Regions from separate parts of the Actinopolymorpha sp. NPDC004070 genome, predicted to be linked through region 1. Evidence: predicted binding sites of a transcription regulator. Region 1 holds the regulator's gene; the other holds the start of a gene.
The links. The regulator LexA, encoded in region 1, represses DNA repair genes until DNA is damaged. The targets are predictions, from matches to a motif close to TCGAACANNTGTTCGA.
Positions count from the first base shown of each region.

Region 2: ABZV93_RS23930 (DUF222 domain-containing protein) is a predicted target of LexA. The motif match lies at 1,958-1,973, and genes of this name have one in related genera.

Region 1 covers NZ_JBEXMJ010000007.1:321,396-326,965, reverse strand. The annotation lists gene nrdR (transcriptional regulator NrdR) at 1-150, opposite strand, end outside; gene ABZV93_RS15490 (LysM domain-containing protein) at 726-1,409, opposite strand; gene lexA (transcriptional repressor LexA) at 1,769-2,503, shown strand; gene ABZV93_RS15480 (hypothetical protein) at 2,547-3,413, shown strand; gene ABZV93_RS15475 (ATP-dependent DNA helicase) at 3,456-5,543, opposite strand.
Region 2 covers NZ_JBEXMJ010000014.1:97,231-102,800, forward strand. The annotation lists gene ABZV93_RS23925 (phytanoyl-CoA dioxygenase family protein) at 1-218, shown strand, start outside; gene ABZV93_RS23930 (DUF222 domain-containing protein) at 251-1,948, opposite strand; partial or broken gene ABZV93_RS23935 (MerR family transcriptional regulator) at 2,058-2,297, shown strand; gene ABZV93_RS23940 (hypothetical protein) at 2,339-2,491, shown strand; gene ABZV93_RS23945 (ATP-binding cassette domain-containing protein) at 2,540-3,367, opposite strand; gene ABZV93_RS23950 (hypothetical protein) at 3,367-5,570, opposite strand, start outside.

The sequences.
Region 1 (5,570 bases):
TTTGACCACCGCGAGCGTGACCTGCTCGACCGTGGTGAACCGGCGCTCGCAGTCCAGGCACTGGCGCCGGCGCCGGATGGCCGCGCCGTCGTCGGCGGTGCGGCTGTCGACCACCCGACTGTCAGGATGCCGGCAGAACGGGCAGTGCATCGCCTCGTGACTCCCCTCGCCGCCGGCGGGCGCGACGCCCGGCCGATCTCCGTCCGACACCCGCCGGCACCCTCTCCCCTGGGGACGAACCTGTGGATGACCTGGGGAGAACCTGTGCCTTGCGAATCACAACCTGTGGATGACTTACAGGTCTGTAACTACCACATCTAGGGGTACGCTACGTCGGTCCCGCCGGGCACGCAAGGCGCCCTGCGTGTCGCCGCGCACACGTGTCGGCGTCCTTGCAGGTCAGGCTCGCGGGGCGATTCGAAAGCAAGTTTCCGGCTCGGCGTGTCGGCCCGGAGATGTCGCGAATGGGCGACCTGTTCCTCCGCCGGTGGGGGCACGGAAGCGCACGGGACATGCCGGCACACGGCGCCCACGCCTGCACCGGCGGCCGGCGAGAGGCACAGGTCGGCGAGAGGCACAGGTCCGCGAGAGGCAGGTCGGAGGCAGGTCGGGGGATGGGCGAACAAGCCGCGGGACGGGCAGACACCCGGGCGGCAGCGCAACCGTGCACGTACGCAGTCGGACAGGCCGGCGGAAGGGACCTGGACAGACTGGCCGAAGGCGGGTCAGCGGGCCTGAACGGGGACGATCAGCCGCTGGCCGGCGCGCAGGTCTCCGGCGCGGGACAGGTCGTTCAGCCGGGCGATCTCGTCGACGGTCGCCCGCGGGTCGGCGCCAGGGGTGAGCTGGGTGGCGATCCCCCACATCGTCTCCCCGGGCTCCACCGTGATCGTGGTCGTGGCAGTCGGACGCTCCGCCCCGCCGGCCGCGGCATCGAACGCGGCCTGCGCCAGGAGCCCGAGGACGGCAACGAACGCCAGCGCCGCCATGGCCGTCAGCGTGGTCAGCGCCAGCCGGCCCCGCCGGGTCAGGCGCAGAGTGGAGGCGCCGTCCCGCCCGTCGTCCGGAAGCACGCACGACCGGACGCCCCGCGGTCGCGGGGGACGTCGGCGATCGGCCGGCGACCGCCGGGTGGGGCGCACCTGCCCGGGCGCCACCTCGCGCGGATCGACGTGAGGGACGGCAGGAACCTCCGCCCGAGCCCCGCCCATCCCCTCGTGCGGAACGCGGAGGAACGGGTGGACGCCGCGGGACGGGACGCCGTCACGCCGCACGCCATCGGCACGGCCGGCGCCCGGGTCCACCGGTGGCGCGACCGGACTGAGGTGCCGGCGGCCGCGCTCGGGAGCACCGCCGGCCCGACGGGACACGAAGTCCTCGAGATAGACCACCGACGCGCTGTTGCTCATCGTCCGACCTCCCACGAACACCGATTCACTTCCGTCACGTCGTCGCCCTCCGCCGTGTCGGCGCCGGCCGCTTCCGCTTCACACGTCCGCGTCTCCACTTCCGGCATCGGCGCTCGAACGACTGTTCGACGTACTTACTGATGGATTTCTACACCAGCCCACCGACAAGCACCAGAGTTCGCTCGAAAACACGTTCGACGCGGCTGTCCGGACGCTCCCTTACCTGGTGTTTCGTGGTTTCGTAAAACAATCGCGACACGCGTCGAACAGATGTTTGAAAGTGCTCTGACCAGGCTCTAGGCTCACTTCCGAGGGTCGGCAGAGTCGCGACCCGAAATCTGTGGAAGGAGACAGCCGCTATGCCCAAGCGGAAAAACACAGCGACCGAGTCCCCGACGGCGACCGTCCGGGAGCTCCCCGACGGACCACCCGACGCGACCGGGCTCACTCCACGCCAGCGACGCATCCTCGAGGTGATCCGCGACTCGGTGGAGACGCGCGGTTATCCCCCGGCGATGCGTGAGATCGGTGACCTCGTAGGGCTGACGTCGTCCTCGTCGGTCGCCCACCAGCTAAGGGTCCTGGAGACCAAGGGCTTCATCCGCCGCGACCCCAACCGGCCCCGGGCGCTCGAGGTGCTCGCACCGTCCACGTCCACCCGGCGGCCCCTGGCGGGAGTGCCGGCCTACGACGAGACCGACAGCGGCGAGGACCGCCCGGCCCCCGCGTTCGTGCCGGTGGTGGGCCGGATCGCGGCCGGTGGCCCGATCCTGGCCGAGCAGTCGGTCGAGGAGATCATGCCGCTGCCGCGCCAGCTCGTCGGCGAGGGTGAGCTCTTCCTGCTCCGCGTCCGAGGCGACTCCATGGTGGAGGCGGCCATCTGCGACGGCGACTGGGTGGTCGTGCGCCAGCAGCCCGAGGCGGAGTCGGGGGAGATCGTCTCGGCGATGATCGACGGCGAGGCGACCGTCAAGACCTATCGGCCCCGTGACGGCAAGGTGTGGCTGGTGCCTCACAATCCGGCGTACGAGCCCATCCCTGGAGACGATGCCGTCATTCTCGGTAAGGTCGTCGCCGTTCTACGTCGCGTCTGAGCAGGATGCGACGCTCGTCACAGGAGTCATCACCGGGAGCGACATGTCCGACCCAGCGGCTGAGACCGGCACCACGCCCGGATCCGATCAGGCACCCGTCAACATAGGTGTTGCCGAGTCCGGGCGTCCGGGACCTCCTCCGAAGGAGCCGCTGGACCCCAACGCCGGGAAGAGTCTGACCATCGAGGTGGACGGGACGCGATGGGCACGCGTCCCGATCCAGACCGACCTGTTCGGCCGGGGTGACCCGGTGGCGGACAAACTCAGCGACTACGTGGTCAAGACGGTCCGGCTCGCCGAGGACGACAGCAGGTTCGAGGGCGCGTTCGACGAGCCCTGGTACGTCGTGGTGAGCGAGAAGATCGTGGCGATCTCCCAGGGACGGTCCTACTTCACCTGGGAGATCAACCCGACTCCGGCGGCCCGGGTGCTGTCGAAGTGGGTGCAGCGCACACCGCACGGCATCGGACTCGGCAGCCCGTGGACCATGCAGCTGGCGATCAAGGAGGCCGGGCTTCCGCGCATCATGGTCGCGGCCGGGGCGAGCGTCGTGGGCAAGGCACTGGGCCGGCGCGGCTGGTTCTACCGGGTCGCCGGTCACCGGGTCAACGCGATCGACGGCCCGACGCCCTACTCCGCGTTCCCGTCCAACGTCTCCGCGAAGCTGCCGCCGAAGGCCCCCGACAAGATGGCCGCCGAGATCACCGCGACGCTTCGCAAGGTGCTCCCGCCGGGTCCGGCCGGCACGCTCGGCGGCACCGTGGTGATCGATTCCAACGACCTGGGCCGGGATGTCCTGGGCCACGACACCAGCCGGCCGGCCGAGTTCTTCGCCGAGCTCTTCCGCGACAACCCGTTCGGCCAGGGCCGGCAGCAGACCCCTGTCGCGGTGTGCGTCCACCGCCCCTGACCCGGCCGGCGACCAGCTGACGCCGGCTGTGCTCGCGCGGTCTCAGCTCTCGCGGGCCGACCGCAGCCGGCGCAGCGCACCGAGCGCGACGTCGCGGTCTCCGGTGAACCACATCGGCGGCAGCGACGCCCGCAGGTAGTTGCCGTATCGCGCGGTGACCAGCCGCGGGTCGAGCACCGCCACCACTCCACGGTCGGTCGACCTGCGGATGAGGCGACCGACCCCCTGCGCGAGCAGGAGCGCGGCGTGCGTGGCCGCCACGGACATGAAGCCGTTCCCTCCCGCCTCGTCGACCGCGCGCTGACGCGCCGACATCAGCGGGTCGTCCGGGCGCGGGAACGGAATCCTGTCGATGATCACGAGCTGACAGGCGTCCCCCGGCACGTCGAGGCCCTGCCACAGGGACAGCGTCCCGAACAACGACGTGTCCGGCTCGGCGGCGAACCTCCGGTGCAGCTCACTCAGCTGCCCCTCGCCCTGGCAGAGCACCTCCGTTCCCAGCCGGTCCCGCACCGCCGCGGCCGCCTCCTCCGCCGCCCGGCGGGACGAGAACAACCCCAACGTCGCACCGCCGGCCGCCTCCACCAGCTCGCCGACCTCCTCCAGGACACGCGGGGAGATCCCGCCACGACCGGGCGGAGCCAACCTGCGGGCGACGTAGAGGATCGCCTGCCGCTCGTAGTCGAACGGCGAGCCGACATCCAGAGCGCGCCATGGCAGCGGCTCCACGACGTCCTTGCCGCCCTCACCCGCCGGTTCGCGGTCCTGCTTCCCGGTCTGTTCGGGCGTACCCCCGCCGGCCCGGCCGTCCTCCCCGTCCGGGATCCGGTCGACCGGGCGCAGACCCACCGACCGTGCGGCGGAGTCGAAGTCCCCGCCCAGCTTCAGTGTTGCCGAGGTGAGGACGCAGGTCCGCTCGGCGAGCAGCTTCTCCCGTAGCAGGCCCGCGACCGACAGCGGCGCGACCCGAAGCTCCGGACCACCCCGCTCGCGTTCGGCCACCCACACCACGTCGTACGGCGACAACGCGCTGACGCGTTCGGCGACGTCGCGGATCTGCTCGACGTAGGAACGCGCCTGCCGCCGGCCCGACTCGGCGTCGGAGTCCTTCTTCTCGCTGGGGAACGCCGACCAGGCCGCGCGCGCGGAGTCACGGACCAGTGCGACCGCGGCGGCCAGCTCAGAGCTGGGTGTCTCCACCCTGCCCAGCGGGGCGGACGCCAGCGCCGAGCGCAGCGCCTCCCCCGCGTCCTCCAGCGGGTCGGCCTCACCGCCCTCGCAGAACGGGGTCGCCCTCCGGGCGGCGCGCTCGATCATGCCCGGGCTGAGCTCGGCCGAGGCGGTCCCGGTCACCCGGGCGGCGAGTTCGTGCGCCTCGTCGATGATCACCACGTCATAGTCCGGGAGCACCGAGATGTTCTCCAGCGCGTCGATGGCGAGGAGCGCGTGGTTGGTGACGATCACGTCCGCCGCGAGAGCGCGCTCGCGGGCGCGTTCGGCGAAGCACTCCTCGCCGTACGGGCAGCGCTGCGCGCCCAGGCACTCCCGGGAGGACACCGCGACCTGCGCCCAGGCGCGGTCCTGGTGGGTGGGCGCGGCGTCCCGGTCACCGTCACCGCCGGTCTGCGCCTGCTTCGCCGCCCACGACCGAAGCTCCAGCACCTGCCGGCCGAGCGGACCGCTCGGCACGCGTTCCAGCAGCGCGCCCTGCTCGTCGGGCACACCGTCACGGACGCGGTGCAGGCAGGCGTAGTTGTGGCGTCCCTTGAGGATGGCGTACGACGGACGGCGTTCGAGCCGCTTCTCGATCGCGTCCGCGAGCTGCGGAAGGTCGCGGCCGACCAGCTGGGCCTGCAACGCGAGGGTGGCGGTGGCGACCACGACGGGACGCTTGCCGCCGCCGGGGTTCAGGAACGCCGGGACGAGGTAGGCAAGAGACTTCCCGGTGCCGGTACCCGCCTGGACGACGAGATGCTCGCCGGTGGCGATCGCCCGGGCGACCGCATCCGCCATCACCAACTGACCGGGGCGCTCCATGCCGGCGAGGGCGTCGACGGCGTCGTGGAGCAACTCTCGCACGCGGTGGTCGGGACGTTGCTGGTCGGCGGAACCCCGCGCTGCGTCGGCCATCCCGCGAGGCTATACCGGGCCCGGTCC
Region 2 (5,570 bases), on a different contig from region 1:
ACGGCGTCTGGCACCGGACCTACCGCCACGACGGGGATCGTGACCGCTACACCGCGCACTACGTCTACAGCCCGCCGTGGGTACGCCCGGCCGACCGGCTCACGAACTCCGCCGAATTCCTGGAGCGCACGACGCCCATGCGCCGGGCGCTGATGGGTGAGTTCGAACGGCCCGACGCACCGTACGGCGCGGGGTACGACCCACTCCCCTTCGACTGACCGGCGTACGACCGGACCGGCGTACGGCTGATTCAGGGGCGGAGGATTCTCTGCTGTCGATCCACCCACTCTGGCGGTACGTATTCGGGGTGGCCGTGGGTGCCCATGCGGACTTGCCATCCTTTGTGGTGGACGGTGCCGTGGCGGTAGCGGCACAGGAGCACGCCGTTGTTCAGGTCTGTCGGGCCGCCGTGGTCCCAGGCGGTCATGTGATGGGTGATGCAGCGTGGTTCGGGGATGTTGCAGCCGGGGAAGTGGCAGTGGCTGCCGTCGCGGATCGCGAGGGCTCGCCGCTGGTGTTCCCTGAAGAACCGGTCGGAGCGGCCGAGGTCGAGCACCTGCCCGTCCCCGCCGAGGACGACGGGGATGAGGTCGGCCTCGCACGCCAACCGGCGCACCGTGGCGGCGGAGATGGGTTTGCCGTCGCTGCCGAGGTAGCGGGCCGATCCACCGCCTCCGCATCTCGGGCACCCGTCGTGCGGGTCGATGGCAGCTTCGGGCCCGAGGTCGTGCTCCGGAGTCAGGTCGGTCTTCGGAGCACAGCCGGCATCCGATCCGGCATCCGCTCGGGGTTCGGTGTTCGGTTGTGGGCGCTGCCCCGGTGTTCGAGGTGGCGGTACGCCGTCGACCGCGGATCCGGTGCCGGATGACTGTCGTTTCGGCTTACCTGCTTGGGCTGTCCGGCCCTCGTCTTGGCCTGCCGCCTCCCGCGGGGTCGGTTCGCCCGCGGCACCGGCCTGTGCCGCGCTCTTGGCGGTTCTTGTGGTGTCGGTCTTGGGGGTTCCGTATTTGGGGTCGGTGCTGGGGCAGGTGCAGGGTCTGGGGCGGATGGGGGTGGCGGTGTCGTCGATGGTCCCCGCACCTGTGCCGTTCAGGAGGGTGTCGAGGGGGATGGTGACCGTGACCTGTGGTGGTCTGCCGCCGCGGACGGGTGCGGTGGAGGCGGCGGCGAGCAGGCCGAGCGCTTCGGCGAACGCGTCCCCGCGGCGCTGTTCGATGGGCCGTGTGTCGGGTTCTGGTCCTTTGTTGGGTTCGGCGAGGGGTTCGATGATCTTGCGGAGCAGTTCCATCTCCCACACCGGCAGCGTGATCCGCACCGACTCCGACTGGGGGATCCCGTTGGGGATGTAGCGAAGGGAGCGTTTCTGTTCGGCCTTGCGGTCCTTACGCTCCAGTTCCTCTCCCAGCAGCCGTTCGGCCTCTTCGGGCGCGATCCGTTCCAGCAGGGACTCGCCCAGCCGGCGCAGCTCGTCGGGGTTGTGGGTCCGGGCCGCCTCGATCAGGAACTCCTCACCCCGGTCACGTTCATCGGCCCCGACGTATTCGGGAAGTTTCTTGATCGCTTCGGCGATCACACCGGCCTGCCGGGCCGACACCACCCCCGCCGCAAGAGCCTCACCGGTCAGCCGGGCCTCCTTGCCCAGGTCCCGGGCCAGCCCCACGGCGGCGGATGCTTCGCTTTGTGCGTACCGCTGCGCGGTGCGCAGGTAGACCGTGGCGTTCGGTGAACCGGTCAGCTTCCCGATGTCACACGCTTCGCCCTGGCGGACCAGGGCCAGCTCCAGTGCCTCGAAGCGGGCCTTCTTCGCCCGCGCCCTGGCGAGCACCAGCCCGCACTCCTCCGCGGTCAGCGAGCCCTTCGGCGTCACCCACGCCTCGTCCAGGAACGGGTCGACCGAGTCGAGCGCAGCAAGGATCCGGTCGGCGGCACCGCCACACGGTCCAGGCACCCCACTCACTCGAAGACATGATCGAATACTACCGGCCACCACCGACAACGACCTATGACCCACATGGCGGGATTCCCTTTGTACAAAGCGAACCTGACCTCCTGCCGAGGTGCTTCGTCAGCACACGGGCAGGCCTCCTCCCAAGGTCACAACCGGAGCAGCCGGGCGATCGTCCCGCCGAGCACGAGGTCTCGCACCTCCCCAGGTCGATCGTGACTACGAGCGCGTGGGACTCATCCGGCCCGACCGGCTTCCCAATGGGTACAGGCACTACGCGGTGGAGGACGAGGACGCGGTACGCCGGGTCCGCGCGCTGTTGGACGCGGGCCCGCCCACCCGGATCATTCGTCAGTTACTGCCGTGCGCCTCCGGCGACGCGACACTTCGTCCGTGCCCGGCGTTCTCGACAGCCTGCGCGACCAGCTGTCCGTTCTCGACCAGCGCGCCGCCGATCTGGCGACCGCTCGGGAAGTCCTCCTCCGGACCATCGCCGCCACCGAGAACTCCGGTGAGACGACCACCGAGAACGCAACCGCGCGTTGACGCAAGGCCGAAACCGTTCCCGGCCGCCCGTGTCGCCAGCCCGCGTCGTCAGTCGCCGTCGGAGTGCAGGCGTACGACTCCTTCTTCGTGGTCGACCAGGAAGAGCGTCCCGGGCGGGAACTCACCGAGCGTCTCCGGCGGCAACTGGACCGTCCCGTCACCGGCGACGACGGCGAAGTCCTGCCCGTCGCGACCCTCCGCACCGACGCGGCCGTCGCGAATGGTGACGACCCGGCCGAGCTGGGTGCCCACCTCCGGGTCGTGGGTGACGACGACGATCGTGGTGTCGCGCAGGGCGTTCACCGACTTCAGTGCGGCCACCACCTCGTCGCGCCCGGCGGTGTCGAGCTGGCTGGTCGGCTCGTCCACGAGCAGCAGTCCGGGCCCGGCCGCGATACCGACGGCCAGGGCGGCACGCTGTTGTTCTCCGCGGGTGAGCTCGGGCGGTTTCGACCTGGCCATCGCCGAAAGCCCCACCAGGTCGAGGATCTGCTCGGGTTCGGCGAGCTCGATGCCCTTGGTGGCGGCGGCCCTGCGCTGGGCGAGCCAGACGTTGCGCACCAGACTGGCGTACGGCAGCAGGTTGCGCGCGGAACCCTGCAGGACGACCCCGATCTCGGTGCCGCGCAGGCGGTTCAGCTCCGCGTCGCTCAGCTTCCCGATGTCGTACCCACCGACCACGATCCGGCCGGCCGACGGCCGCATCAGCCCGGACAGCAGGGAGATCAGCGTCGACTTGCCCGACCCGGACGGGCCGACCAGCGCCACCATCTCACCGGAGTTGATCGACAGGTCGACACCGGACAGCGCGACGACGTCGGAGCCCTCGATCCGGTAGATGTGCACGACTCTTCGGCATGCCACCGCCAAGCCCATCAGCCACCCGCCTCCTGCCGTCCCTCGGCCAGTCGCCCTTCGACCAGCCGTCCCTCGACCAGGCGGCGCTGCCACCAGCCGCCGGCGACCGCGCCCGCGACGAGCACTCCCAGCACCAGCAGCTCCAGCACTGCGACGTGCGCCCAGCGCGGCCAGTTGGCCAGCAGCGACGCGTCGACCCCGAGCGGAAGCTTTCTGCTGGTGGCAAACCATGCCACGGCGGCGGCGATCGCGCCGGTGACCGCACTGGTCACCACGATGCCGCCGTACGACCACAGCGCCGCGCCCGTGGTCAGGCGTTCGGTCGCACCCTGGATGCGGAGCGCGCGCATGCCGGGGTTCCAGGTCCGCCGGTCGACGGCCACCACCAGGGCCAGGGCGCCGAGCCCGACGAGGACGGTCACTCCCGCCGCCAGCTGGTAGGCGTGCAGGGCCATCGCGGCACCGGACTTCTCCAGCGAGTCGCGCACCCCACCGACCGTACGGTCGGAGACGATCGCCAACCCCTCCTTGCGCAACCGGTCGAGGATCTGGTTGGGGGTGCCGGGTGCGAGCCAGACCTGGGGTGTCGTGGCGAAGCCCGGCTCGGCGGTCAGTCGTTCGGCGTAGGTGAGGTCGATCAGCGCGCCCTTGGAGCCGACGCCGGGAAGGGTCGCCACCTTCGCCTTCGCCACGAAGTCGACCGGCTCGCCGTCGATGTTGGTCAGCTGCTTGCCGGGCATGGTGCCGGCGGTGATCGCGGGCAGCGGGTACGGCACGTCGACCGCGCGGAGTACGTAGTCGTGGCCGGACCGCGGCGAACTCTGGGTCAGCAGCAGGCCGTCCTCGTCGCCGATGATGCGCAGCTGGTCGGTGACCGGACCGCTCTGCGACGTACGCCAGCGGCGGGGGTCGGCGAGCTCGGCCCGGGTCAGCACGTCCTTGCCGTTCAACCGCAGGGCGGCGAGGTTGACCCCGATCCGCTGGGCCCCCACCGCGGTGGTGCTGATGCTGATCCCGGCCAGCCGGCACCTGTCCTGACACTCGCTGACCTGGGCACGGTAGATCGGCTTCCCGCCCGACACCGGCCCGAACTTCACCGCCACCTGGTCGTTCTGCGTGGTCCGCAGCAACACGGTGGCCGAGAGCGTTCCGTCGGCGGTGAAGGGGTCGGGCTCCAGGCGTACTGTCAACTCGCCGTTGCCCACGTAGATCGTCGCCGGCGCGGGCGGGCGCAGCAGGCTCGCGAGCTTCGCCGGGCTGGGCCCGTCGCCGTTGCCCGAACCAGCGGGCCACCGGCCGACCTTTGCCAGCCTGGTGGCGTCGACGCCGAGCACCGGAGGCTGGGATCCGTCCCCGCTCGGCGCGGACACCACCGCCATCGCGTGCCGGCCGGTCGGGTCGGCGGTCCGCACCGCGCGCAGGAGTTCGGTCCGGTCGACGTCTTGGACCTCGAGGACGCGTTCGGCTCCGAGCAGTTGCTCGGCAGTCGCCTGCCGTCCCTGCGCGGCCACGTCCGTGGTGGTCACGGCGAACCCGAACGTGCCGAACGCCAGCGCGAGGACGACCAGCAGCTGCACCGAACCCGGCCGGCGGGCGAGGTAGAACGCCGCGACCGACGGACCGATCCGCCCACGGCGCAGCGACCACCGGCCGATCATGCCGATCAGCGGCCGGACTCCCAGCGACACCAGCATCGCCACCGCGAGCACGACCACGACCGGAGCGGCGACCATCACCCCGACGAGGGATCCGCCGAGGGAGCGCGTCTCGGCCACGACCACGACGCCGAGCGCGACCACGACCACCTCCACCGCCGCCACGACGACGCGGCGGGAACGGGAGGGGACCTGGCGCAGCAGCGCGCCGACCGGCGCGGAGAGTTCCCGGCGCAGAGCGAGCAGGGCGGCGACGATCGTCCCGGTGGCGGCGACCCCGGCCGCGAGCAGCTGGGCCCGGTCGATGCCCACCAGGCCGGTCTCCCCCGACACGGTGAGGGTGACGAGCAGACCGGTGACCAGCAGACCGACGGGTACGCCGGCCAGCAGCGGCAACAGGCTCTCTGCCGACATGCTCAGCGCCCGCGTCGGCCACCGCGCACCCCGCAGTGCGACCGCGCCGAGCTCCTGCCGTCGGCCCCAGATGCCGTGACCGACGGCGAGGTGAATGACGAACCAGCACAGGGCGATCAGCGGCGCCGCGGCGATCGGAAGCAGCGCGCGGG